3 regions of the Stenotrophomonas sp. YJH_SMC_133 genome follow, and region 1 is predicted to be linked to each of the others. Evidence: predicted binding sites of a transcription regulator. Region 1 holds the regulator's gene; each other region holds the start of a gene.
What was found. Region 1 encodes FliA, which starts transcription of late flagellar genes. Its sites were predicted from a motif close to TAAAGTTTNNCNNNCNNNGGCCGATAA; they were not measured.
Positions count from the first base shown of each region.

Region 2: the regulator FliA is predicted to act here: its motif matches at 1,981-2,007, upstream of AC5P78_RS00325 (methyl-accepting chemotaxis protein).
Region 3: the regulator FliA is predicted to act here: its motif matches at 2,367-2,393, upstream of AC5P78_RS14995 (GGDEF domain-containing protein).

Region 1 covers NZ_JCAFTW010000019.1:29,681-37,578, reverse strand. The annotation lists gene AC5P78_RS20290 (ParA family protein) at 1-60, opposite strand, end outside; gene motD (flagellar motor protein MotD) at 65-1,081, opposite strand; gene AC5P78_RS20280 (flagellar motor protein) at 1,083-1,823, opposite strand; gene AC5P78_RS20275 (chemotaxis protein CheA) at 1,925-3,754, opposite strand; gene AC5P78_RS20270 (protein phosphatase CheZ) at 3,757-4,362, opposite strand; gene cheY (chemotaxis response regulator CheY) at 4,362-4,754, opposite strand; gene AC5P78_RS20260 (RNA polymerase sigma factor FliA) at 4,812-5,555, opposite strand; gene AC5P78_RS20255 (MinD/ParA family ATP-binding protein) at 5,552-6,439, opposite strand; gene flhF (flagellar biosynthesis GTPase FlhF) at 6,426-7,898, opposite strand, start outside.
Region 2 covers NZ_JCAFTW010000001.1:72,134-80,031, reverse strand. The annotation lists gene AC5P78_RS00325 (methyl-accepting chemotaxis protein) at 1-1,951, opposite strand, end outside; gene AC5P78_RS00320 (L,D-transpeptidase family protein) at 2,184-3,146, shown strand; gene AC5P78_RS00315 (M23 family metallopeptidase) at 3,151-3,828, shown strand; gene AC5P78_RS00310 (hypothetical protein) at 3,764-4,426, opposite strand; gene AC5P78_RS00305 (adenylosuccinate synthase) at 4,544-5,836, opposite strand; gene AC5P78_RS00300 (DUF2065 domain-containing protein) at 6,236-6,421, opposite strand; gene hflC (protease modulator HflC) at 6,489-7,352, opposite strand; gene hflK (FtsH protease activity modulator HflK) at 7,349-7,898, opposite strand, start outside.
Region 3 covers NZ_JCAFTW010000010.1:6,678-14,575, forward strand. The annotation lists gene AC5P78_RS14990 (TonB-dependent siderophore receptor) at 1-2,136, opposite strand, end outside; gene AC5P78_RS14995 (GGDEF domain-containing protein) at 2,426-3,841, shown strand; gene AC5P78_RS15000 (MFS transporter) at 3,924-5,141, opposite strand; gene AC5P78_RS15005 (winged helix-turn-helix transcriptional regulator) at 5,217-5,666, shown strand; gene AC5P78_RS15010 (metallophosphoesterase) at 5,740-6,867, shown strand; gene AC5P78_RS15015 (response regulator) at 6,999-7,682, shown strand; gene AC5P78_RS15020 (sensor histidine kinase) at 7,679-7,898, shown strand, end outside.

The DNA.
Region 1 (7,898 bases):
GAGGGTGGTGGTGGTCTTGCCGACTCCGCCCTTCTGGTTGGCGACTGCCCAGATGCGCATCGGTTTACTCCTTCATTGCCGGGGGAACGGCGGCGCCGACGCGGCTGCCAGCCGGCACCGGCGGCAACTTCACCGGTGCGATGGGGGAGGTGGGGGCGGTAGCCGGAGTTGCGGCGGCCTGTTCGGTGGTGCTGTCGTCGACGGCGCCGGTGGCCGCGTTGAGGCGCTGGCCAAGCGGATCCACCGAATGCGAGGTGTCGGCCAGGATGATGACCATCACCCGGCGGTTGCGGTTGCGCCCCTGCGCGCTGTCGTTCTCTTCGCGCGGACGGAACTGGCCATAGCCAACCATCGCCAGCCGTGATGGTTGCACGTCCTGGTCCGCGAACAGGTGCACCACGCTGGCGGCGCGTCCGGCCGACAGTTCCCAGTTCGAAGGGAAGGTGGCGGTGGCGATCGGCACGTTGTCGGTATGGCCTTCCACGCGCACGCTGTTGGGCACGTCGCGCAGCACCTCGGCCAGGCTGGCCAGCGTCTGCCGTGCATGCACGTCCAGCGCGGCCGAGCCGGTGGGGAACAGGATGTCGCTGTTGATCTCCACTTCGATCCACAACTCGGTGCGGCGCACGCTGATCATGCCGCGGTCGATCAGCGGCGCCAGTGCCGCGGTGAGGCGGTCGGCGATGCTGTTGAGCTGGCGCTCGGCACGGGCGATCTGTTCCTGGTTGTGCACGGAGACCGGCATGCGCATCTGCGAGGCCATCGACGGCAGCAGGGTCGGGTCGTGCGACGGCGCGGGCGCGGAGGGGCCGATCTTGGTGCCGGACTTGATCACCGAGGGGCTGTCCCAGCCGCCACCCTGCACCTGCTTGTTACCCACCTGCACCGGGTTGATGGTGCGCGGTGCGCCGCCGAAGGCATCGGTGAGCGCGTCGGCCATGATCCGGTACTTGCCCTCGTTGACCGAGGAGATCGCGTACATGACCACGAAGAAGGCGAGCAGCAACGTCATCAGGTCGGCATAGGGGATCGCCCATGCTTCATGGTTGGCGTGCTCTTCGTGGTGCTTGCGGCGGGCCATGTCAGTGCAGGAAGCCGGAGAGGTTGGTTTCGATGTTGCGCGGGTTCTCGCCCTGGGCGATCGAAATCAGGCCTTCGATGACCATTTCGCGGTCGCGGGTGTTGTGCGAGATCACACTCTTGAGCTTGGCGGCGATCGGCAGGAACAGCAGATTGGCCGAGGCGATGCCGTAGATGGTGGCGGTGAACGCGGCGGCGATGCCGTGGCCGAGTTTGCTCGGGTCGGCCAGGTTCTTCATCACCGCGATCAGGCCGAGCACGGCACCGATGATGCCGAGCGTGGGCGCGTAGATGCCCATCGCTTCGAAGACCTTGGCACCGGCCTGGTCCTGGTGCTCCTGGCTGCCCAGTTCGATCTCCAGCATGTGACGCATCGATTCGGGTTCAACGCCGTCCACCAGCAGCTGCAGGCCCTTGCGCAGGAACGGGTCCTGCTGCGCTTCCACCTGCGATTCCAGGCCCAGCAGGCCCTGGCGGCGGGCGATGTTGCTCCACTCGACGATCTGCTGGATCAGTTCGCGGCGATCGCTGTGCGGCGGGCGCACGACCCAGCGCACGATCTTGAACGCATGCTTGAACACCGCCGGCGAGGTGTGAAGCAGGATCGCGGCAACGGTACCGACGATGACGATCACGAACGCCGCAGGCGACCACAACGACGCCAGGCCAGCGCCCTTGAGGATGCTGCCACCGACCAGCGAGGCCAGGGCGAGAAAGAGTCCAATGAGGCTGAGTCTATCCATGGTTCCGGTATCGGCTTGTATGAATGGGACTTGAGACACCGGGAGAATGCGTACAGACGGTAGTCACAGTTTTCGGGTCGCCGGGCCATGCCCGGCGGCGTTCAGCGTATGCCGTCCACGTCCAGGATCAGTGCCATGCGACCATCGCCGATCAACGTTGCACCGGCATAACCGCGCAGGCCGCGCAGGGCTTTTGGCAGTGGCTTGATGACCACTTCCTCGCGCCCGCGCACCTGGTCCACGACCAGGCCGAAGCGCGCTTCGCCGGCCTGCAGCACCACGATGGTCAGCAGGGTTGACGCGGCCGGCGTCACATCCAGCCACTGGCGCAGGTCGACCAGCGGCAGGGTGTGCGAGCGGCGATCAAGCACGGCGCGGCCATCGAACCAGCCCAGCGAGGTGCGCGGCGCGTGCAGCACTTCCATCACGCGTGCCAGCGGTAGCGCGTAGACGTCCTCGCCGGCCTGCACCAGCAGGGTCGGCAGGATCGCGAGGGTGAGCGGCACGCGGATCAGGAAGCGGCTGCCACGACCCAGTTCCGACTGGATCTGGATCTGGCCGCTCAGTTCGCGGATGCGCGACTGCACCACGTCCATGCCGACGCCACGGCCGGAGATGTCGGTGACCTGCTGCTTGGTCGAGAAGCCGGGCAGGAACACCAGGTGCAGGCATTCCTCGCTGCTCAGGCGGGCGGCGGCTTCCGGATCGATCAGGCCTTTCTCACGCGCCTTCGCGCGCAGCTTCTCCGGGTCGATGCCGGCGCCATCGTCCTGCACCTCGATGCTGACGTAGTCACCTTCCTGCTGCGCCGACAGGCGTACATGGCCCATCCGCGGCTTGCCTTGTGCTTCGCGCAGGTCGGGCATTTCCACGCCATGGTCGATGGCGTTGCGGACCAGGTGCACCAGCGGATCGGCCAGTGCTTCGACCAGGTTGCGGTCGAGTTCGGTTTCGGCGCCGACCAGCTCCAGGTCCACTTCCTTCTTCAGCGAGCGGGCGACGTCGCGGGCGACCTTGGGGAAGCGCGAGAACACCTTGCCCACCGGCTGCATGCGGGTACGCATCACCGCCGACTGCAGGCGGGCAGTGGCGATGTCCAGCGTCGATACGGCGCGGTCCAGCTCCTCGTCGCGCAGGCGTGCACGCAGGGTCTTCAGGCGGTTGCGGGAAAGGACCAGTTCGCCGATCAGGTTGACGATCGCATCCAGGCGCTTGGTGTCCACGCGCACGGTGTGCTCGGCCTCGGCCATCGGCTTGGCCGCCGGCTTGGCTGCGGGCGCCGGTACGGGCGCTGGGCGCGGTGCAGCGGCAGGTGCCGCCGCGACGGTGGCAGCAGGCTTCGCGCCTGGCGCAGCGCCGCCGTGCAGCTGGTCCAGCAGCGCTTCGAACTCGTCTTCGCTGATCAGGCCGTCGTCGGCCTTCCTGGCCGGCGCGACCGCGGTCGGTGCGTTGCCGCCATGCAGCTGGTCGAGCAGGGCCTCGAATTCGTCGTCGGTGATCAGGTCGCTGCCAGCTGCCGCAGGGGCGGCCGCAGCGACCGGCGCGGCAGTGCCACCGTTCATGTCGAACTGCGCGATCAGGTCCGGCGGCGCATAGCCTGGCTCGGTGCCGGAGGACACGGCGTCCAGCATCGACTGCAGGTAGTCCAGCGATTGCTGGGCGGCGTCGAAGTGGTGGGCCTGCAGCACCGCCTGCCCGGCACGCGCGATGCCCAGGGCCTCTTCAGCGGCGTGGCACAGCTCGACCATCGCAGTGACGCCAAGGAAGCCGGCACCGCCCTTGAGCGTGTGGTATCCACGGAACACCGCGTTGAGCTGCTCGGTGTCCTGCGGTGCCTGCTCCAGCGACACCAGCTGTTCGCCCAGGCGATCCAGGATTTCCTGTGCCTCGATGATGAAATCGGCAGTGATGTCGTCGGATACCGCGCTCATGCTTACAGCCCCAGATCCGACAACAGGTCGTCGGCGTCGTTCTGCGAGACCGCGTGGCGGTCCAGTCCCTTCAGTGCCGGCCCGGCCAGTTCCGGGTCGGTGCGATGCTGTTCCGGCGGCAGGCCGAGTGCGCCGAAGCCCTCGTGCACGCGGCGGACGATGCCGACCACGCGACGGATGATCTGCCCGGTCAGGTCCTGGTAGCTCTGGGTCAGGGCGATCTCGGTCAGGTTGTGGCGGATGCGCTCGAGCTGCGCGTCCTGGCCCGGCTGCAGGCCTTCAGCGCGCAGCTGTTCGGTCAGGCTGCGGCATTCCTCGGCCAGGTCCAGGGTGCGGTGCGTGGCCTGTTCGGTCATGGCCACCACGTGGTCCAGGCGTGCGCAGGCGTCGTCCAGCTCACCGGCCTCGCTGGGCACGGTCGGCAGCTCACCCAGTGCCTGCCCCAGCTCGCGGGCCAGCCGCGAGAGGCCGCTCATCATCGGCTGCGTACGCAGCGCGACCAGTCCGTCGATGCGCTGCCGCCAGGCGGCCTCGTCACCGGACTCGAGTGCGTCCAGGGCTTCCTGCAGGCGCAGGGAGAGGGCGCTCTTGTCGACCGTGGTATCCATCAGGCGCTGGCCGCCAGGCGTTCGAAGATCTTGCCGAGCTTCTCTTCCAGCGTCTGCGCAGTGAACGGCTTGATGATGTAGCCGTTCACGCCGTTCTGGGCGGCTTCGATGATCTGTTCGCGCTTGGCTTCGGCGGTGACCATCAGCACTGGCAGGGTCTTCAGCTTGGCATCGGCACGGATCGCCTTCAGCAGCTCGATGCCGGTCATCACCGGCATGTTCCAGTCGGTGACCACGAAATCGAACGGCTGGCTCTGCAGCAGCGACAGCGCGGCATGCCCGTCCTCGGCTTCGGCGGTATTGGTGAAGCCCAGATCGCCCAGCAGGTTCTTGACGATCCGACGCATGGTCGAGAAGTCATCGACGATCAGGATGCGCATGTTCTTGTTCAAAGCAGAGTTCCTTTGTTGTTCATTCCGGGCGGCCGGGGGCAGCCGCCTCGGGCATGTTCATTCTTCCAGGCCGGCGTCCGCCGCCTCGAAAATCTTGAGCCGGCCACGCAGGCGCAGCACCGCCTGGCCGTGGATCTGGCAGACCCGCGACTCGCTCACGCCGAGCACCGCGCCGATCTCCTTCAGGTTCAGTTCCTGCTCGTAGTAGAGCGAGAGCACCAGCTGTTCGCGCTCGGGCAGGTGGCCGATGGCCTTGCCCAGCTCGCGGCCGAACTCACCACGCTCCAGTACCTGCTGCGGGGTCGGGCCGCCCTGGGCGACGGTGTCCAGCTCGCCCTGGTCCTCGATGCGCGACTCCAGGCTCAGCACCTGGCCACGTGCGGCGTCTTCCATCAACCGCAGGTATTCGGGCAGCGGCATCTCCATCGCGGCGGCCACTTCGGTGGCGCTGGCGGCGCGGCCGCTGCTCTGTTCCAGGCGGCGGATGGTGGCGGCGGCATCGCGTGCACGGCGGTGCACGGAGCGCGGCACCCAGTCGCCACGGCGGATCTCGTCGATCATCGAACCGCGGATGCGGATCGAGGCATAGGTCTCGAACGAGGCGCCCTGGTCGGCGTCGTAGCTGCGCGACGCTTCTATCAGGCCCATCATGCCGGCCTGGATCAGGTCGTCCACTTCAACGCTGGCCGGCAACCGCGCGGCCAGGTGGTGGGCGATGCGCCGCACCAGGTCCGAATGCTGGGCGATGACCTCGTTGGCCGCCGAGCGCTGGACTTCCCTGTACTGGGCTGCGCCTTTCATGCGGCCACCCCGCGCTGCTTGAGGATGCGCTCGAGGAAGAACTCGACGCCGCCACGCGGTTCGGTCGGCGCCTGCCAGCGTGCGGTGCGACGCGCGATCTCGGTGATCGCCAGCGCGGCCGGGCTGGACGGGTAGGCCTTCACCACCGGCTGCTGGCGCTGCACCGACAGGCGCAGCCAGTCGTCCTGCGGCACGCAGCCCAGGTAGTTCAGCGAGACATCGGCGAGGAACTTCTCGCAGACGCGGGTCAGCTTTTCGTACAGCACGCGGCCCTCGTTGGGGTCGCGCACCATGTTGGCCACTACCTGGATGCGGTCCACGCCGCGTTCGCGCGACAGCACCTTGATCAGCGCGTAGGCGTCGGTGATCGAGGCCGGCTCGTCACAGACCACCACCACGGTGTCCTGCGCGGCCTGGCAGAAGGTCAGCACGCCGTCGGTGATGCCTGCGGCGGTGTCCACCACCATGATGTCCAGTTCGCGTTCCAGCTCGGAGAACACGTTGACCAGGCCGACGTGCTCGGCCGGGGCCAGCTCGGCCATGTGCCGGCGGCCGGACGCGGCCGGCACCACCAGCACGCCGTTCGGGCCTTCGACGATGACGTCGTCCAGCGAGCAGCGGCCGGCGACCAGGTCGGCCAGCGTGAAGGTCGGGTTCAGCCCCAGGATCACGTCGATGTTGGCCAGGCCCAGGTCGGCGTCCAGCAGCAGCGTGCGCTTGCCCATCCCGGCCAGTGCCACCGCCAGGTTGGCGGACACATTCGTCTTGCCCACGCCGCCCTTGCCGCCAGTGACGGCAATGGTGCGCACAGGGCCGAGCGGCTCGCTGCGGGTGGCCGACAGCGGGAAGGTCTTGGTCAGCTTGGCGTACTCACGCGACGGCATGGTTCAACTCCGGGTTGCAGGGCATATCGGCCGCTCGGCGCAAATCTTCAAGGCGAAGTACAAGATTGGCTGCACTGGCCCGGTGCAGGTCGTCCGGAACGTCCTGGCCATCGGTCACCCAGGTGATCGGCAGGGCGTGGTCCACGGCCACTGACAGGGCGTTGCCGAAGCGGCCCGTCTCGTCCAGCTTGCTCAACACCAGGCCCTGCAGGTTGGCGGCGCCGAAGCGGCGGACCACCTCGTCCATGTCGCCGAAGCTGGTGTTGGCCGGCAGCACCAGCAGGGTGCGTACCTGGCGGGCGGCGCGCAGCCACTGCAGCTGCGCGGCCAGCGCGCGGTCGCGCGGGCCCAGCCCGGCGGTGTCGATCAGCACCAGCTTGTAGTCCTTCAGGCGTTCCAGCAGCTGGTCCAGGTCGGTGCCGCTGTTGGCCTCGTGCACCGCGATGCCGAGCTGGCGGCCGTAGCCGTACAGCTGCTCGCGGGCGCCGATGCGGGTGGTGTCGGTGGTCACCAGGGCCACGTCGCGCGGCGCATGCTTCTCGGCGAAGCGCGAGGCCAGCTTGGCGATGGTGGTGGTCTTGCCGGCGCCGGTCGGGCCGACCAGGGCGATCACGCCGCCTTCTTCCAGCGGGTCGACCGGGGCGATCGGCAGCTTGCGCGAGATCAGCCCCAGCATCAGGCCGCGGCCACGATGGGCTTCGGTCTCCAGCGGGATCTGCATGGCCACGTCGCGGGCCAGCCCGGCGTCGAAACCGTACTCGTCCATCAGGTCCAGCGCGGTGGCGCGCACCGGGCTGCCACGCAGGCGCTCGTCGGTGAAGCGGTTCATCTCGCGCTCGATCACCTGGCGCATGCCGGCCACTTCCTGGCGCAGCTGGCGGATCTCGGCGTCGTCCTGGGCAACCACGGTCAGCGTCGGTGCCGGGGCCAGCATGGGGGCCGGGCTGGCTTCGCCGGCGGCTTCGACCGCTGCCGGTTCGCTGGCGGCGATCCCGGGCTGCGCTTCGGTCACGGCAGCGGTCGGCAGCGGCGGCGGCTGCACGGCCGGGGCCACGCTTTCGTGATGCATGTCGTGCGGCGGGTCGATCTGGAAGCGGGCGCGGTTGGCCGGCACGGTAGCGGCCGGTGCAACGATGGCCTCGGCGAACGGGGCGAAGCTCTGTTCGGGTAGCGCCGGTTCGTTGACGGCGGCGCGCGCCAGGGTGGCGGCGAAGCCAGTGCTGCCACGGGTCGGCACGATCTCGTCGGCGCTGTCCAGGGTACGGCCGGTGGCCCCAACGGCCGCACGGGCGAGGGCGGCCACCGCCGAGGTGGTGGCGGCGACCGGTTCCGGCGCCGGGGTGCTGCTGCGGCGGCGGGTGACCGCGGCGATCACCGCGTCGGCGGCGGTGCGCGGCTTGGGTGCCGGCGGCGGTGCGACATCACGGCGCGAGGCTTCCAGTGCACGCTGCACGGCGCT
Region 2 (7,898 bases), on a different contig from region 1:
TGACCTGCTCGATACCGGCGGCCTGTTCCTTGCTGGCCGCTGCGATGTCGCTCATCAGCTGCGTGGTGCGCGAGCTGGCCTGGGCCACGCGGGCGATCGCGGCTTCCGATTCAACGGTCACCGCCAGGCCGCTCTTCACCTTGGCAGCGGCGTCTTCGATCAGTTCCTTGATCTCCTTGGCGGCGACACCGGCACGCTGTGCGAGCGTACGTACCTCGCTGGCGACCACGGCAAAACCACGGCCCTGCTCACCTGCACGCGCGGCTTCAACCGCAGCATTCAGCGCCAGGATGTTGGTCTGGAACGCGATGCCGTCGATCACGGTGGAGATTTCCGAGATGCGTGCCGAGGACTGATCGATCTCACCCATCACCGACGCCATCTGCGCCATCGCCTGCTCGGTTTCGCGTACGGCGGCACCGGCGGCGTGCGCTTCACTGTCGGCCTGACGAGCGAGCTCGGCATTCTGGCGCACAGTCGAGGTCAGTTCCTCCATCGATGCGGCGGCTTCTTCCAGGTTGGCGGCCTGCTGCTCGGTGCGGCGCGACAGGTCGTTGTTGCCGGCGGCCAGTTCCTGCGCCGCGTTGTTGATGCTGTCGGCGGCCACCTGGATGCCACGCACGATGCCGGTCAGCTGCGCGGTGGTGGTGTTGGCGTCGTCACGCATGCGGGCGAATACACCGTCGTACTCGCCGTCCATGCGTGCAGTCAGGTCGCCGTGCGAGATCGCACGCAGCACATCGGAGACATCAGCGATGCTGGCCTGCGAACTGGCCATCATGCCGTTGAGGTGCTCGACCATCGCCTTGAACTGGAACTGGAACGCAGCGGCATCGCCACGCATGCTGAAATCACCGGCGCGCGCGGCCCGGGCCAGTGCATCGATCTGCGCGTTGATCGCCATCAGGCTCTGCTTCACTGCGGCCAGGGTGCGGGTCAGCGTGCCCTTCTCGCCCGGGTAGTCCGGCAGGTCGCGGCTGAGGTCACCGATGGCGTAACGCTGCATCACTTCAGCCATCAGCAGTTCCACCTGCACGTGCGATTCGACCAGGCTGTTGGTGGCCTGCACCATGCGGCCGAAATCGCCGGGGAAGGCGCTGGCGTCCATGCGGTAGCGGATCGCACCCGCCTCGTGCTGTTCGGCCATCTGCAGCTGTGCGCCGATCGCCGCCTGCACGCTCTGCCGCACGCTGGCCATGGCTTCACCCAGCTGGGTCAGTTCATCGCGGCCGCCAAGGCGGAACTCCTGGTCCAGCTGGCCCTTGGACAGGCGCTCGGCCAGGTTCACCGCGCGGGCCAACGGGCCGGTCAGGCTGCGCCCGATCATCACCGAGGCACCGATGCCCACCAGCAGCGCGACGCCGCCCAGCACCAGCAGCTGCAGCAGGCTGCGCTCGCCCAGGCGGATCGCCTCGGCGGCCGCCTCACGGCTTTCCTTCTCTTCGAAGTCCACGCCATCGGACAGCGCCTTGTTCCAGCCGTTGGCGGCTTCCTGCACCGGGCCCAGGGTCAGCGCCACGGCGCCCGGGTAGTCGCCCTGCTCCATCAGTTCGCTGGTCTGCTTGTTGAGCGGACGCGCGATGGCACGCTTGGCGGCGATGGTTTCGGCAATGGCCTTGCCCTCGGCGTCGCTGGGCAGCGCCTGGTAGGCCGTCCAACTGGCCTCATAGCGCTTGACCAGATCGGCGATGCGCTGCTCATCATGGCCACGGTCATCGCCCTGGCGGATCAGCATCTCGCGGCGAACGACCATCATCTGGTTGTTGGCATCGAGCATCTGCGAGAGCAGGCGCACCTTGGCCACGCTGACATCGACCACCTGCTGCATCGCGCGCTTCTGCACGACACTGGCGGTGGCGCCGGTGGCCACCACGGCCGCAACCAACAGCAGCAACAGGCCAAAGCCCAGCCCAAGACGCCAGGCAACCCTGACATTCCTCAAGTAGTTCATCGGTACATCCAAAACGGGGGGATGTGGCGTTATCGGCGGCCCGCCAGGCAATCTTGATCGCCAACCGCCAATGGCGTGGGGCACCATTCACCTTGGTGAGCCCTTGGCCGGCGGCACCCGCGCGGGGACGGTGGCGCAACGACCCGACTGCTCATGCAGACGTCAGATCTCTTTCACGGCGGCTCGGCGCGGCCTGCAGGCAAGGTGGTGGCGTCATCTGCTGGAGTTCCCAATGCCATTACCCGTGTACCGATCCACCCTGCTCGCTCTCTCGCTGCTGGCATCGCCGGCGTTCGCGCAGGCACCGCCGCCTGGACTGCCCGCCCCCATTGCCGAGAAGGCCGGACCGGACACCGCAGCACGTTCCGCCCTGCATGCCCAGGTGCTGCTGGATCGCGCGAATTTCTCGCCCGGCCAGATCGACGGTGAAGTGGGCAGCAACCAGCGGCGCGCGGTGTCGGGTTTCCAGGCGGCGCACGGCCTGACCGTCACCGGTGAACTGGACGACGCGACCTGGCAGGCCCTGCAGGCTGATAGGGTCACCCCCCTGGCCAGCTACACGCTGACCAGCGAGGATGTCGCCGGGCCGTTCCAAGCGATGCCGAAGGGCCCCGCCGCACAGGCCAAACTGAAATCGCTGGGCTTCAACAACGTCGAAGAGTCGCTGGGCGAACGCTTCCACGCATCCCCTGAGCTGTTGAAGCTGCTCAATCCGGGCGTGGATCTGAGCAAGGCGGGCAACCGCATCCAGGTGCCCAATGTCGCACCATCGCCGCTACCGAAGGCGGCCAAGGTGGTCGTCGACAAGTCCGATTCCAGCCTGCAGCTGCTGGATGCGCAGGGCAAGGTGATCGCTCAGGTGCCGGTTTCCTCCGGCAGCCAGCATGATCCGCTGCCGATTGGCGAATGGAAGATCCTGGGCGTGTATCGCGACCCGCCGTTCCACTACAACCCCAAGCTGTTCTGGGATGCGCGCAAGGGCGAAAAGAAGGCGACACTGCCGCCGGGCCCGAACAATCCGGTCGGCCGGGTCTGGATCGACCTGTCCAAGCCACACTACGGCCTGCATGGCACGCCCGAGCCCGGCCATGTCGGCAAGACCGAGTCACATGGTTGCGTGCGCATGACCAACTGGGATGCGCTGCGCGTGGCCGATGCGGTGGATACCTCCGTCCCCGTGGTGATGCAGGAGTGAGCCGATGCGTCTTTCGCAGCTGATCGTGCTGGGCGTGCTGCTGGGACTGGGGGCCGGCTGGTGGCTGCGCCGCGATGCAGGCGAGCCGGTAGCCGCCTCGCTGCCGGAAGCACAACCGGCAGCCGCTGTGGCGCCGGCCAAGGGATCGGTAGCGCCGCTCGGCACGGCCCCTGCCCCCGCCGCCACCGCACCGTCAGCTGCGCGGACTGCGGATGCGCCGTCGGGTCTGCTGCTGCCGGTACAGGGCGTCCTGGCCTCCCAGCTGCGCGACACGTTCACCGATGCGCGCAGCGAAGGCCGCGTGCACGATGCCATCGACATCATGGCCGATGCCGGTACGCCGGTGCTGGCAGTGGCCGATGGCACGGTGGAAAAACTGTTCGACAGCGAGCGCGGTGGCCTGACGATCTACCAGTTCGAGCCCAGCGGACGCTGGTGCTACTACTACGCGCATCTGCAGCGCTACGCCGATGGCCTGGCGGAGAAGCAGGTGATCAAGCGCGGAGACGTCCTCGGCTATGTCGGCAGCACCGGCAACGCCAGTGCCGAGGCTCCGCATCTGCACTTTGAAGTGCACGTGCTGGGGCCGGAGAAGCAGTGGTGGAAGGGGGAATCGATCAATCCGTATCCACTGCTGAATCCGCCTGCTTCGAAGCCCGGTGCTGCCAGCGCCGCAAAGTGAACGTGAACACCGCCAAGGCAGCTCCTGGAATCAGCAGGAGCAGTGCCGCCACCTTCCAGAAGAAGAACGGCCACAACCAGACATAATCCAGGTCAGTCAGCTTCAACAGGTCCAGTGGCGGCTGCAGCTCGACGGTGGCCGCGCGATCGGCCAGCGCCGGGTCCACCTCCAGCACGGTTAGCCGCACCCATGAGCGGCCGCGTGGCAATGCATCGCCGCGACCATAGCCGAAGTAGGACGCCATGAGGCCGCTGGACTCAACCGAAGCCAGCCCACGATTGATGCCCTGTCCGGCCACTCCCGAACGCTCCCCTGCGCGGAAGTCTCCATGATCGGTCGGAGTTTCGATGCGCAGCAGCACCTCGGGGTCGGCCTCCGTACCGTCCGCGGCATAGCGCAGGCGCAGCCGCAGTTGATCATCGATGAGGCGGTAGACGGTGATCTGGGCGGTTGCGCCAGGGCTCAGCACCAACGGCACCGTCTGCGTGCGCGAAGCCAGGGTATTGGCGGCCGCGCCCAGCACCAGTACCAGGCAGGCGATGCCCCACAGGCTCCACAACACCCACAGGGTGATCCGCACGACCGTTTCGCCCTTCACGCTGACGTCCTGGTCATCGCTTTGCTTCCCCGCTAGCCCTGGCGACACAGTAACGAAAAAGCCCCGCTTGCGCGGGGCTTTTCCTGTCACCTACGCCGGGCAGCGCCCGGCGTTACCTCAGGCAAACGGATCCTGCAGAACCATGGTGTGGTCGCGGTCCGGGCCGGTGGAGACGATGCTGATCGGGCAGCCGGCCAGCTCTTCCAGCGAACGCAGGTAGGCGCGCGCAGCCGGCGGCAGGTCGTCCCAGTTGGTGATGCCGTGGGTGTTCTCGCTCCAGCCCGGGAACTCCAGGTACACCGGCGTGCACTCTTCCCAGCCCTGCGCGTCCAGCGGCGCGTACTCGGTGCGCTTGCCGTTGTATTCGTAGGCGATGCAGACCTTCAGCTTTTCCATGCCGTCCAGCACGTCCAGCTTGGTGATGCACAGGCCGCTGATGCCGTTGATGGCCACGGCACGCTTCAGCGCGACGATGTCCATCCAGCCGCAACGACGCGGACGGCCGGTCGACGCACCGTACTCGGCGCCGCGGTCACGGATGCCCTGGCCGACTTCGTCGTCCAGCTCGGTCGGGAATGGGCCACCGCCGACGCGGGTGGCGTAGGCCTTGGCGATGCCCAGCACGTAGTCGATCGAATCGGCGCCGACGCCGGAACCGGCCAGCGCGCCACCGACGGTGGTGTTGGAGCTGGTGACGTACGGGTAGGTGCCGTGGTCGATATCCAGCAGCGCACCCTGCGCACCTTCAAACAGCACGCGCTTACCCTGCTTGCGCAGGTCGTGCAGGATGCCGGCCACGTCGGACTTCATCGGCTGCACGTATTCGCCGAAGGCCAGCGCTTCGTCGAAGGTCTTCTGGAAATCGACCGCATCGGTGTTCAGATACTTGGTCAGCACGAAGTTGTGGTAGTCCAGCGCAGTGCGCAGGAGCTCTTCCAGCTGCTTCGGATAATGCAGGTCGGCGATGCGGATGCCGCGACGCGCCACCTTGTCTTCGTAGGCCGGGCCGATGCCACGGCCGGTGGTGCCGATCGCCTTGCCACCGGCAGCGCGCTCGCGCGCCTGGTCCAGGGCGATGTGGTACGGCATGATCAGCGGCGCGGCCGGGGAGATCTTCAGGCGCGAACGCACTTCCACGCCGGAGGCTTCCAGCTCGGCGATTTCCTTCTGCAGCGCGGCCGGCGAGATCACCACGCCGTTGCCGATCAGGCACAGCGCGTCGTCACGCAGGATGCCCGACGGGATCAGGTGCAGGACGGTCTTCTTGCCATTGATGACCAGGGTGTGGCCGGCGTTGTGGCCGCCCTGGAAGCGCACGACGGCGCCGATTTCCTCAGTGAGCAGATCGACGATCTTGCCCTTGCCTTCATCGCCCCACTGGGCACCCAACACTACGACAGACTGACCCATGACGGGCTCCTCGATTTGTTGCGGCCATCGGGGCCGCGGACGGGTAAACCGTGGCGGGGCTGGCCAGCACCTGCAAGGCGGCTCCAAACGGGGAGCGGCCGGCGATGGAAGGCCCAGACACGGAAAAAGCCGAACGGGGAGGCCCGTCCGGCTTTTGTGCATTATCCGGGTTTCCGGGGTCGGGTGCCACCTTTCCGACGGGCGGCTTTACCGGCCGGTCAGCCGCCCCGCCCGGTAGTGCCGGCCGCTCAGGCCCCGCCCGGTAGTGCCGGCCGCTGGCCGGCAACGCCAACCAAGGTTGGTATCCACCAGAGCCGGGCCATGCATGTGAACGCAGGCGGTAGTGCCGGCCGCTGGCCGGCAATCCCGGGTTGCCGGCCAGCGGCCGGCACTGCCCTTTCAATGCCGCACCCACCACAGCAGGCTCAGGCCGGCCAGCAGCACCAGCCCACCGAAGCTGCGCAGGGCCGGGCTGGGCAGGTCCAGCAGACGTTCAGCCATGCGCTTCCAGGCGAACGGGGCGACGAACAGGAACAGGCCTTCCAGCACCGCGACCAGGCAGACAGCGGCAAACAGATCTTTCATGGGGGACTCCGGAAAAAGCACGGGGCCCGGCATATGGCCGGGCCCCGTGGGGTACTGCCCTGCGACCTCAGCGGTCGTTCTTCAGGTACTGCAGGAACGGGTCGTTCTTGTCCAGCACGATCACGCCGTTGCCGTCGGTCATGGAGCCACGGTAGGCCTCCAGGCTGCGGTAGAACGCATAGAACGACGGATCGGCCGAGCCGGCCTTGCCGTAGATGCGCGCCGCCTCGGCATCGCCTTCACCGCGCAGGCGCTGGGCATCACGCTCGGCCTCGGCGATCAGCACGGTGCTGTCACGGTCGGCCTGGGCGCGGATGGTCAGCGACTGCTCCTCGCCCTCCGCACGCAGCTTTGCGGCTTCCTGCTTGCGCTGGGCGCGCATGCGCTCGTACACGTCGTTGATCACCTGGCTGTCGGTCGGCAGGTCCACCTGCTTGATGCGCAGGTCGATCATCTGCATGCCGAGGCCGGCCACCGCTTCGTTGATCCCCTTCAGCTGCTCGGCGATCAGCTCGCTGCGGTCGCCGGAGACCAGCTGCTGCAGGGTGCGCGAGTTGATCTGGTTGCGCAGCGAGTCGGTGATGATCGGTGCCAGGCGGGCGTTGGCGATGCGCGGATCGCCGCCGGTGGCACGGAAGTAGTCACCCACGTTGGAAATGTAGCCGATGGCGAAGAAGTCGACGCTGACGTCCTTCTGCTCGGCGGTGAAGTAGCGCGCCGGCGCGGTGTCGAGCACCTGGAAGCGGCGGTCGAAGACCTTCACCGTTTCCACCACCGGCACCTTGAAGTGCAGGCCCGGCTTGATGTCCGAACGCACCACCTTGCCCAGGTTCAGCACCATGGCGGTCTGGTCCTCACGGACCACGTACACCGAGCCGAGCAGGCCCAGCACCACCGCCACGATCACGGCGATCCAGATAGGACTCTTCATCGGCTGCCCTCCTCACGGCCGTTCGGTCGCCCGGTCGGGCGGCCCACCGGCCGGCCCGGATCACGGGAAGCTTCCGTCGCTGCACCCGGCAGCGACGGCATCACCACGTCCGGGTTGGCCACTGCGGCCGGAGCCGACGTGCTCGGACGGGTATCGCCGGTCATCGGCACGTAGATCAGCTGGCGGCCATCGCCACCGATCACCTTGCGGTTCTCGCTCAGTACCTGCTGCACGGTCTCCAGCCACAGGCGCTTGCGGGTCACTTCCGGGGCGTCCTTGTACTGGGCCTGCAACAGGCTGAAGCGCTGCGCGTCACCCTCGGCCTTGGACACCACGGCCTGCTTGTAGCCTTCGGCGGTGGTACGGGCGCGCGAGGCCTGGCCCCGGGCTTCCGGCACGACCTTGGCGGCGTAGGCCTGGGCTTCGTTGATCAGGCGTTCCTTGACCTGCTGGGCACCGTTGACCTCGTCGAAGGCCGGCTTCACTTCTTCCGGCGGACGGGCATCCTGCAGGGTCAGGCCGGTCACGGTCAGGCCGGTCTTGAAC
Region 3 (7,898 bases), on a different contig from region 1:
CACGCCGAAGCCGAAGCTGACCGTCTCGGTCACCTTGTAGCGCGCGCTCACGCCCCAGATGTTGTATGCACCGCGATCCTGCAGTGCGATCGATGGGTCGCAGGTGCCGGTGCAGCGCGGATCATTGTTGATGTTGGTAGTGGCCGGCTTCTGCTTGCCGTAGAACGTGCCGGTCAGCAGCAGCGACAGCTTGTCGGTGGCCTGCCAGTCCAGCATCGTGTTGACGGTGTACTTCGGAATCACCGACAGCGGCTGGCCGGTGCGCTTGTTCTCGTTCTCCACCATGTAGGTGAAGTTGTTGCTCCACTTCAGGCGGTTGCCCTGCTCGCCCAGCAGCGGGATTACCAGGTTGCCTTCCAGCCCCTGCACGATCGCCTTCGGCGCGTTCTCCCAGCGGAAGATGCGGCCCCTGGTGTCGGCAGTCAGGGCGATCTGGGTGTAGCCGGCCTGGATCTTGTCCTTGTAGTCGTTATGGAAGTACGTCAACGAGGCCTGCCAGCCGCTCTGCGGTGCCCACTCGATGCCGAGTTCCTTGTTCAGGCTGGTTTCCGCCTTCAGGTCCGCATTGCCGCGCATGTAGCAGCCGGAGCCCAGGCTCGGCAGTGCATTCGGGCAGCCATTGCCACGGGTGTAATACAGATAGTCCGGATTCGACTGGTACAGGTTCGGCGCCTTGAACGCCCGGGCGATGCCGCCCTTCACCACCCAGTCGCCGTTGATGCGGAACTGCGCGTTGAGGCTGGGGCTGGTGTTGTTGCCGAACTGGCTGTGGTGGTCGAAGCGCAGGCCCGGGGTAACGATCCAGCGCTCACCCAGGTAGATGTTGTCTTCGACGAACACGGCGGTGGTCTGCGCATCGGCCTTGCCCCGCGCACGATCGGCCGACAGCCCCGGGATGCCGCCGCCGCTGCTGCTGGACTGGCTCATCGAGTACGGGTCGGTCAGGCGGCTGTCCAGGTATTCAAAGCCAAGCGTCCAGATGTTCTCGGCACCACCCAGCGTGGCCGGGAAGCTCACTTCGCCGTCCAGCTGGTAGTTGCGCAGTCGCGAGGTCGACCAGTCGCTGCCGTTGAAGCTGCCTTCCGGGCCACCGGCCAGGCCTTCGTTGATGCGTGAGTTGTTCACCGCCTCCACCGCGGCCGTCACCCGCGAGGTCACGTCGCCCCAGCGGCCACGATGGGTGATCGCGCCGGTGTTGCGGTACATGCGGTTGGTCTCCGCTTCGCCCTCGGCCAGTGCCGCCAGGTCAACACCGGTCGATGTACCGGTGGTGCTGACCGCGCGATCACCAGCGTAGATGTTGCCCTGGCGGCTGGTGCCGGCTTCGAACTCCACCACCTGGTTGGCGGTCACGTCCCAGCGCAGCAGCGCGTTGACATCGCGGTTCTTGACGCCCTCGCGGCCGGCCGGCGGCACCGCGTTGGGGTTGGTAGCGTACTGGCGGTTGAGCTCCAGCGAGTCCGCGTCGGTCTTGTTGAGATTGCCGTACAGGCGGAACGACAGGGTGTCGGTCATCGGCCCACTCAGCTGCAGGCCGACGCGTTCGCTGCCACCTTCGGCGCTGTGTTCGGGCACCAGCCCATACAGGTCCACCGCACCGGTCAGGTCACCGGTCGGGCGCTTGGTGATGATGTTGACCACGCCGCCGGAGGCACCGGAGCCATAGCGTGCCGCCGCCGGGCCGCGCAGCACTTCGATGCGCTCGATCATTTCCGCCGGCACCCAGTTGGTGTCACCGCGGGTATTGCGCTCGCCGCTGCGCCCCATGCGCACGGCATCGCGTGCGCCGATGCGCTTGCCATCGACCAGGATCAGGGTGTTTTCCGGGCCCATGCCGCGCAGGTCGATCTGGCGGTTGTTGCCGTACTGGCCCGAGGCGCTGTTGCCGGTCAGGTTGACGCCCGGCATGGTCCGCAACAGCTCGGCGATGTCGTTGGCTGGCGGGCGCCGGGCGATATCCTCGGCGGTGATGGTCGAGGTGCCCAGTGCCTGGCGCGCGATCTGCGAGGCGGTGACGTGCACCGTGTCGATATCGGTGGCGTCGGTTTCGGCCTGGGCGGTCAGGGCGCTGCCCGCCAGCAGGGCGGCAACGGCAAGCGCCAGCGGGCGCGGCGAATGGACAACGGCAGGAGACATGATCAGGACCTTCTGGCAGGGCTGCGGGGCCTCTGGCAAAGGGCTTGAGGCAACGACGAGGGGGGGGAGGCGGAGCCGTCCTGCAGGCACCTGCAGCCCGCTCCGTGCGCGCATTCTCCCATCAATGCGAGTGATTCTCAAATGCGTTCACTCATTGCCGCAGCGGCGTCGATGTGCTTTGCGCACCGTGCAAGCCTGCACCGCGCGTAAACTGCCCGGCTACCCCGCCATCAACCGTATGCCGCCGCGGCCGATACCCGTGGTTTGCCGTACGCAGTCAGAGATCGACGTGGAACCACCCCAACTGGACGATGCCAGCCAGCCGCTGGCCGAGGCCTGGCAGCAATGCCTGCTACAGGCCGGCCCTGCCGCCACCGCGCTGCTCAAGGCCGCTGCCACCGATGCCCCACCCGCGCTGGCCCAGCGCTTTTACGAAGTGCTGCTGCACGACGGGCGCGCACGCCGCTTCCTGTCCCACGACCAGGTCAAGCAGCGCCTGCAGCCGGCCATGCAGCGCTGGCTGGTACAGCTGCTGACCACCGACGCCGCTGGCATCGCCACCACGGTCGCCTCGCAGCGGGTGATCGGCGACGTACACGCACGGGTCGGCATCCCGGTCGACCTGGTCACCCGCGGTGCGCGCGTGCTCAAGCACGAGCTGTTCGTGCGCCTGCGGGACGACGCGCCCGACAGCGCGACCGCGTTCGCCGCCATCGCCTGCTTCAGCGCGATCATGGACATCGCCATGGAAGGCATGACCCTGGCCTACACCCATGCGCGCGAGCGCTCCACCCGTGCCGACGCCGCCTACCGGCTGTTCTCGCTGGTACAGAACGTCGGTACCGAACGCGAGCGCCAGCGCGCATTGCTGCTGGACTGGGAGAACGCCCTGCTCTACGCCCTCGCCGGCCACGTGCAGGCCAGCGACAACGCCAGCCTGGCCACCTCGGAGTTCGGCCTGTGGTTCACCCACAAGGGCATCCCCAGCTTCGGCGAAAGCAGCGAAACGCAGCAGGTGGGCCAGTTGATGGCCCGCATTGACGGCCACCTGCAGCGCGCGAGTGGCGATGCTCCGGCGCAGCGACTGGCGGTGCTGCCGGCCATCCGCGAGGACCTGGCCGCCATCCGCACCCTGATGACGCTGCTGTTCGAGCGCATCGGCGAACTGGATGCCGGCAGCGACGCGCTGACCAACCTGCTCAACCGTCGCTTCCTGCCCACCGTGCTGCGCCGGGAAATCGAGCTGGCCACGCGCAACCGCACACCGTTCTCGCTGCTGCTGCTCGACCTGGATCATTTCAAGGCAATCAACGACGGCCATGGCCACGATGCCGGCGACCGTGCGTTGCAGCACGTGGCCGGCCTGCTCGGCCAGCTCACGCGTGGCAGCGACTACCTGTTCCGCTATGGCGGCGAAGAATTCGTGGTGGTGCTGGTGGCGGCCAGCGAATCACAGGCGACCGTGATCGCCGAGAGCCTGCGCCGGCAGATCGCGCAATCGCCCGTTGCGCTGGCCAATGGCCAGGTGCTGGAGCTGACCGCCAGCATCGGCGTGGCCGGTCACGATGGTCATCCGGACTACGAGCGGTTGATGGCACGTGCCGACGCCGCGATGTACGAGGCCAAGCGCAGCGGCCGCAACCGCGTGGTGGTCGCCAGCGCGGACCTGCAGGAAGCCCCGGGGCGGCGTGCACTGCAGCGATGACGGCAGGACAGGTAGAGTCGACCGCTGGTCGACTATCGCGCGCAGCGCGGGATTTTTCGCCGTCGGAACGAAGAGCAGTCGACTAAAAGTCGACTCTACCGGTTCGCGCGCCAGCCGCTGCTTTCACCGCCCCCACCCGCCATGCTGCCCACCACAGCAGCGCCAGCAACGCGATGCCTGCCCCCAGCAGGCACACAGCGGGCCAGCCATGCCGCACCTGCATCCAAGGCCCCGCCGCCGCTCCCGCACCGCTGCCCACCGCATAGAACAGCATGTACAACGCCACCAGGCGCCCATGCTGTTCTGCCGGTGCACGCAGCAACGATGCCTGGTTCGAGACATGCAGTGCCTGGCCGCCCAGGTCGAGCACGACCACACCCAGCAACAGCAAGGACAGCGAATGCGGCAGGCCCAGCAGCGGCCACCACGCGACCAGCATCAACAACAGCGCGCCGAGGCTGACCCGATGCGCGAAACCACGGTCCATCCAGTGTCCGACCCGCGCCGCCATCAGCGCACCGACCACGCCGGCCAGGCCGAGCGCGCCGATGGTTGCGGTCGACCAGTGCAGCGGCGGTGCCGACAGCGGCAAGGGTGCCGCCGCCCAGAACACATTGAGGCCGGCAAACAGCAGCAATGCCAGCGGCCCGCGCTCGCGCAGCGTTCGATCGCGGCGCAGCATGCCCAGCATCGAGCCCAGCAGCTCGCGCCAGCGTGGAGGGACCGACGGCACCGGTACTGCGGGCAGGCGCCGCCACAGCAGCGCCGCCAACGCTGCCATCACCACCGCTGACAGCAGGTAGACCCTCTGCCAGCCAAAGGCCGCCGCCACCGTACCGGACACCACGCGCGCCAGCAGCAGGCCGATGAACACGCCGCCCTGCACCACACCAACCACGCGACCGCGCTGCTCGGGCGGTGCCAGCATGGCGGTATAGGCAATCAGGCCCTGGGTCAGCGCGGTGCCCAGCAGGCCTGCCAGCAGCATGCCCGACAACAGCCAGCTCGCCGTGCGTGACGCCGCCAGCCACAACAGGGCCAGCACCAGCGCGATCAACTGCAGCCGCAGCAGGCGTCGCCGGTCGCCGCGGTCTGCCAGCGGCAGCAGGCCAAGCAATGCCAGCACGCTGCCGGCCTGGGTGGCAGCCAGCACTGCGCCGGCCACCGCCCGGTCCAGCGCAAAGGCGCGTGCAAGCTGATCCAGCAGCGGCTGCGCGTAGTAGACGTTGGCGACGCTGGCGCCGGCGGCAGCCGCAAGCAGGACCAGCAGCGGGCGGGGAAGCGATGTCGCACTCATCATATGGTTGCAATTTGAAACCAGATGCAGGCTATCGCCATTGGTTTTAAACTGCAACCACATTCGGAGATACCCAGCATGCACGCCGACAGCCCCTGCCCTGTAGCCCGCAGTGCCGACCTGCTCGGTGACCGCTGGGCATTGCTGGTGATCCGCGACGCGTTCGACGGCATCACCCGCTTCGGTGATTTCCAGCGCAGCCTCGGCGCGGCGCGCAACATCCTCAGCGACCGCCTGCGCCGGCTGGTCGAGGCCGGCATCCTGCAGCTGCAGTCAGCCTCCGATGGATCGGCCTACCAGGAGTACGTGCTCACCGCCGCAGGCCTGGAACTGTTCCCGCTGCTGGTCGCACTGCGCCAGTGGGGAGAGCGCCATCGCTTCGGTGCAGGCGAAGGCCATTCGCAGCTGATCGAATTGGCGACGCGGCGGCCGCTGCCCTACATGCAGCCGCGCGGGCGCGATGACCAGCCGCTTCAGCCCACTGCCACCCGCGTGCGCAAGCTCAAGGACGACGGGCGCGACACCTGATCCGCCCATTCGCGCACACCGACGGACGCCCGCGCCGGTTAGCATCGGATCTTTCCGCCGCTGGATGCCGCCGATGTCGCGCTGTCGCCCTTCCCTGCTGACCGCCCTGCTGTTGCCGCTGCTGGCCTGCGCCACAGCAACCACGCAGGCCCGCGAGGTTGCCGCGCCCGCCGACCACGTACAGGCCGATGGACCCTATGTGTTCCGCCAGGGCAACCAGCTGCAGGCCAGATGGATCTGCGACGACAAGGTCGAGTCGCACACACTTGCCACGCAGGCCGCAGGCACCGACATCACCCCGCGTTGCGGCTACGAACACAGCGTGCACGTGGCCGCCCCGAATGCTCCGTCGGTCTCCGTGCTGCCGGCCGTGCCGCGCATCGTGGCGCTGTCCGACATCCACGGCCAGTACGGGCTGCTGGTGCGCCTGCTGCGTGCCCACCAGGTCATCGACGCACAGGACCGCTGGGCGCTGGGCAAGGACACCCTGGTCATCGCCGGCGATGTGTTCGACCGCGGCCCGCAGGTAACCGAAGCCTTCTGGCTGCTGTATGGCCTGCAGCAGCAGGCGGCCGCCGCCGGCGGCGCGGTGCACTTCGTGCTCGGCAACCACGAGACCATGGTGCTGTACGACGACCTGCGCTACGTCAACCCGAAATACCTGCGCAGCGCCCAGCTGCTCGGCCGCAGCTACCCGCAACTGTATGGCGCCGACTCGGTGATCGGCCAGTGGCTGCGCACCCGCCCGGTGCTGCTGAAGATCGGCGATACCCTGTTCCTGCACGGCGGCATCTCGCCCGAGGCGGTGCAGCTGGCGCTGGACCCGGCACGCACCAACGCGGCCTATCAGGCCTCGCTGGGCCTGCCCAAGGCCGAAGTGAAGGCCGACCCGGCCACCGCACCGCTGTATGACGGCAAGACCAGCCCGATCTGGTACCGCGGCTATTTCGATGGCCGCCTCGACACCGCGGGTGTGCAGGCTGTGCTCGACCGCCTGCAGCTCAAGCGCATCGTGGTTGGCCATACCTCGATGCCGCACGTCAGCAGCTTCCACGGCGACCGCGTGATCGCCATCGACAGCAGCATCAAGAACGGCGAGAACGGCGAACTGCTGTTCATCGAGGGTGGCAAGCTCAGCCGTGGCCTGCTGGATGGTTCGCGGGTGCCGCTGGCGCTGGGTGAGCCGGGCCTGCAGGACTGAATGGAGGGACAGCGCGACGGTGCCGGGAGGTGCCGGCGCGCTCCACCTGCAGCCGGTTTGCGGCTACCCTCGGCAGCCGAGAGGCCCACCCCGTCCATCCGGTGGGCCTGACCGTTACAGGAGCCCCGCGCATGCGCGTTCTGATTGCTGAAGACGACCCGGATATCGCCTCCGGCCTGTGCGCCTCGCTGCGCCGGCAGGGGCACGTGGTCGACCACGTCGACAACGGTGCGCACGCCGATGCTGCACTGGGCTCGACGCAGTACGCGCTGCTGGTACTGGACCTGGGGCTGCCGCAGCTGGATGGCCGCGACGTGCTGCAGCGCCTGCGCCAGCGCGGTGATGGCCTCGCAGTGCTGGTGGTGACCGCCCGTGACGGCCTGGCCGAGCGCGTGCGTGTGCTCGACCTGGGTGCCGATGACTACCTGGTCAAGCCGTTCGCGCTGGACGAGTTCGAAGCGCGCGTGCGCGCCCAGCTGCGCCGGGTCACCAGCAATGGCAACCCGGACCTGCGCATCGGCCGCCTTCGCATCGACCTGGCCGGGCATCGGGTGTGGATCGACGACCAGTCGCTGGAACTGACCGCACGCGAGTTCGGCCTGCTGTCGGCACTGGCAGTGCGCGCCGAGCGCATCGTGTCACGCGCGCAGTTGGTGGAAGCGCTGTGCGACTGGGGCCAGGACCTGACCGACAACGGTCTGGACATCGCCCTGCACCGCCTGCGCCGCAAGCTGCAGCCCGGCGGCATGGGCATCCGCACCGTGCGCGGGCTGGGCTACATGCTGGAAGACGTGCAGGACGACAGCACCCCGTGATCAGTGGACCGCCCAGCCTGCGCCGGCGCCTGCTCGCCTTCCTGGCGCTGCCGATGCTGGGTCTGCTCACCTTCAACACGATCCTGGCCTACTACGTTGCGCTGGACTATTCCAACCGCATCCACGACCGCAACCTGATCGACGACACGCATTCGTTCGCGCAGATGCTGAGCACCATGCCGGTGACCAGCGACCTGTCGCCGCAGGCGCGCTTCC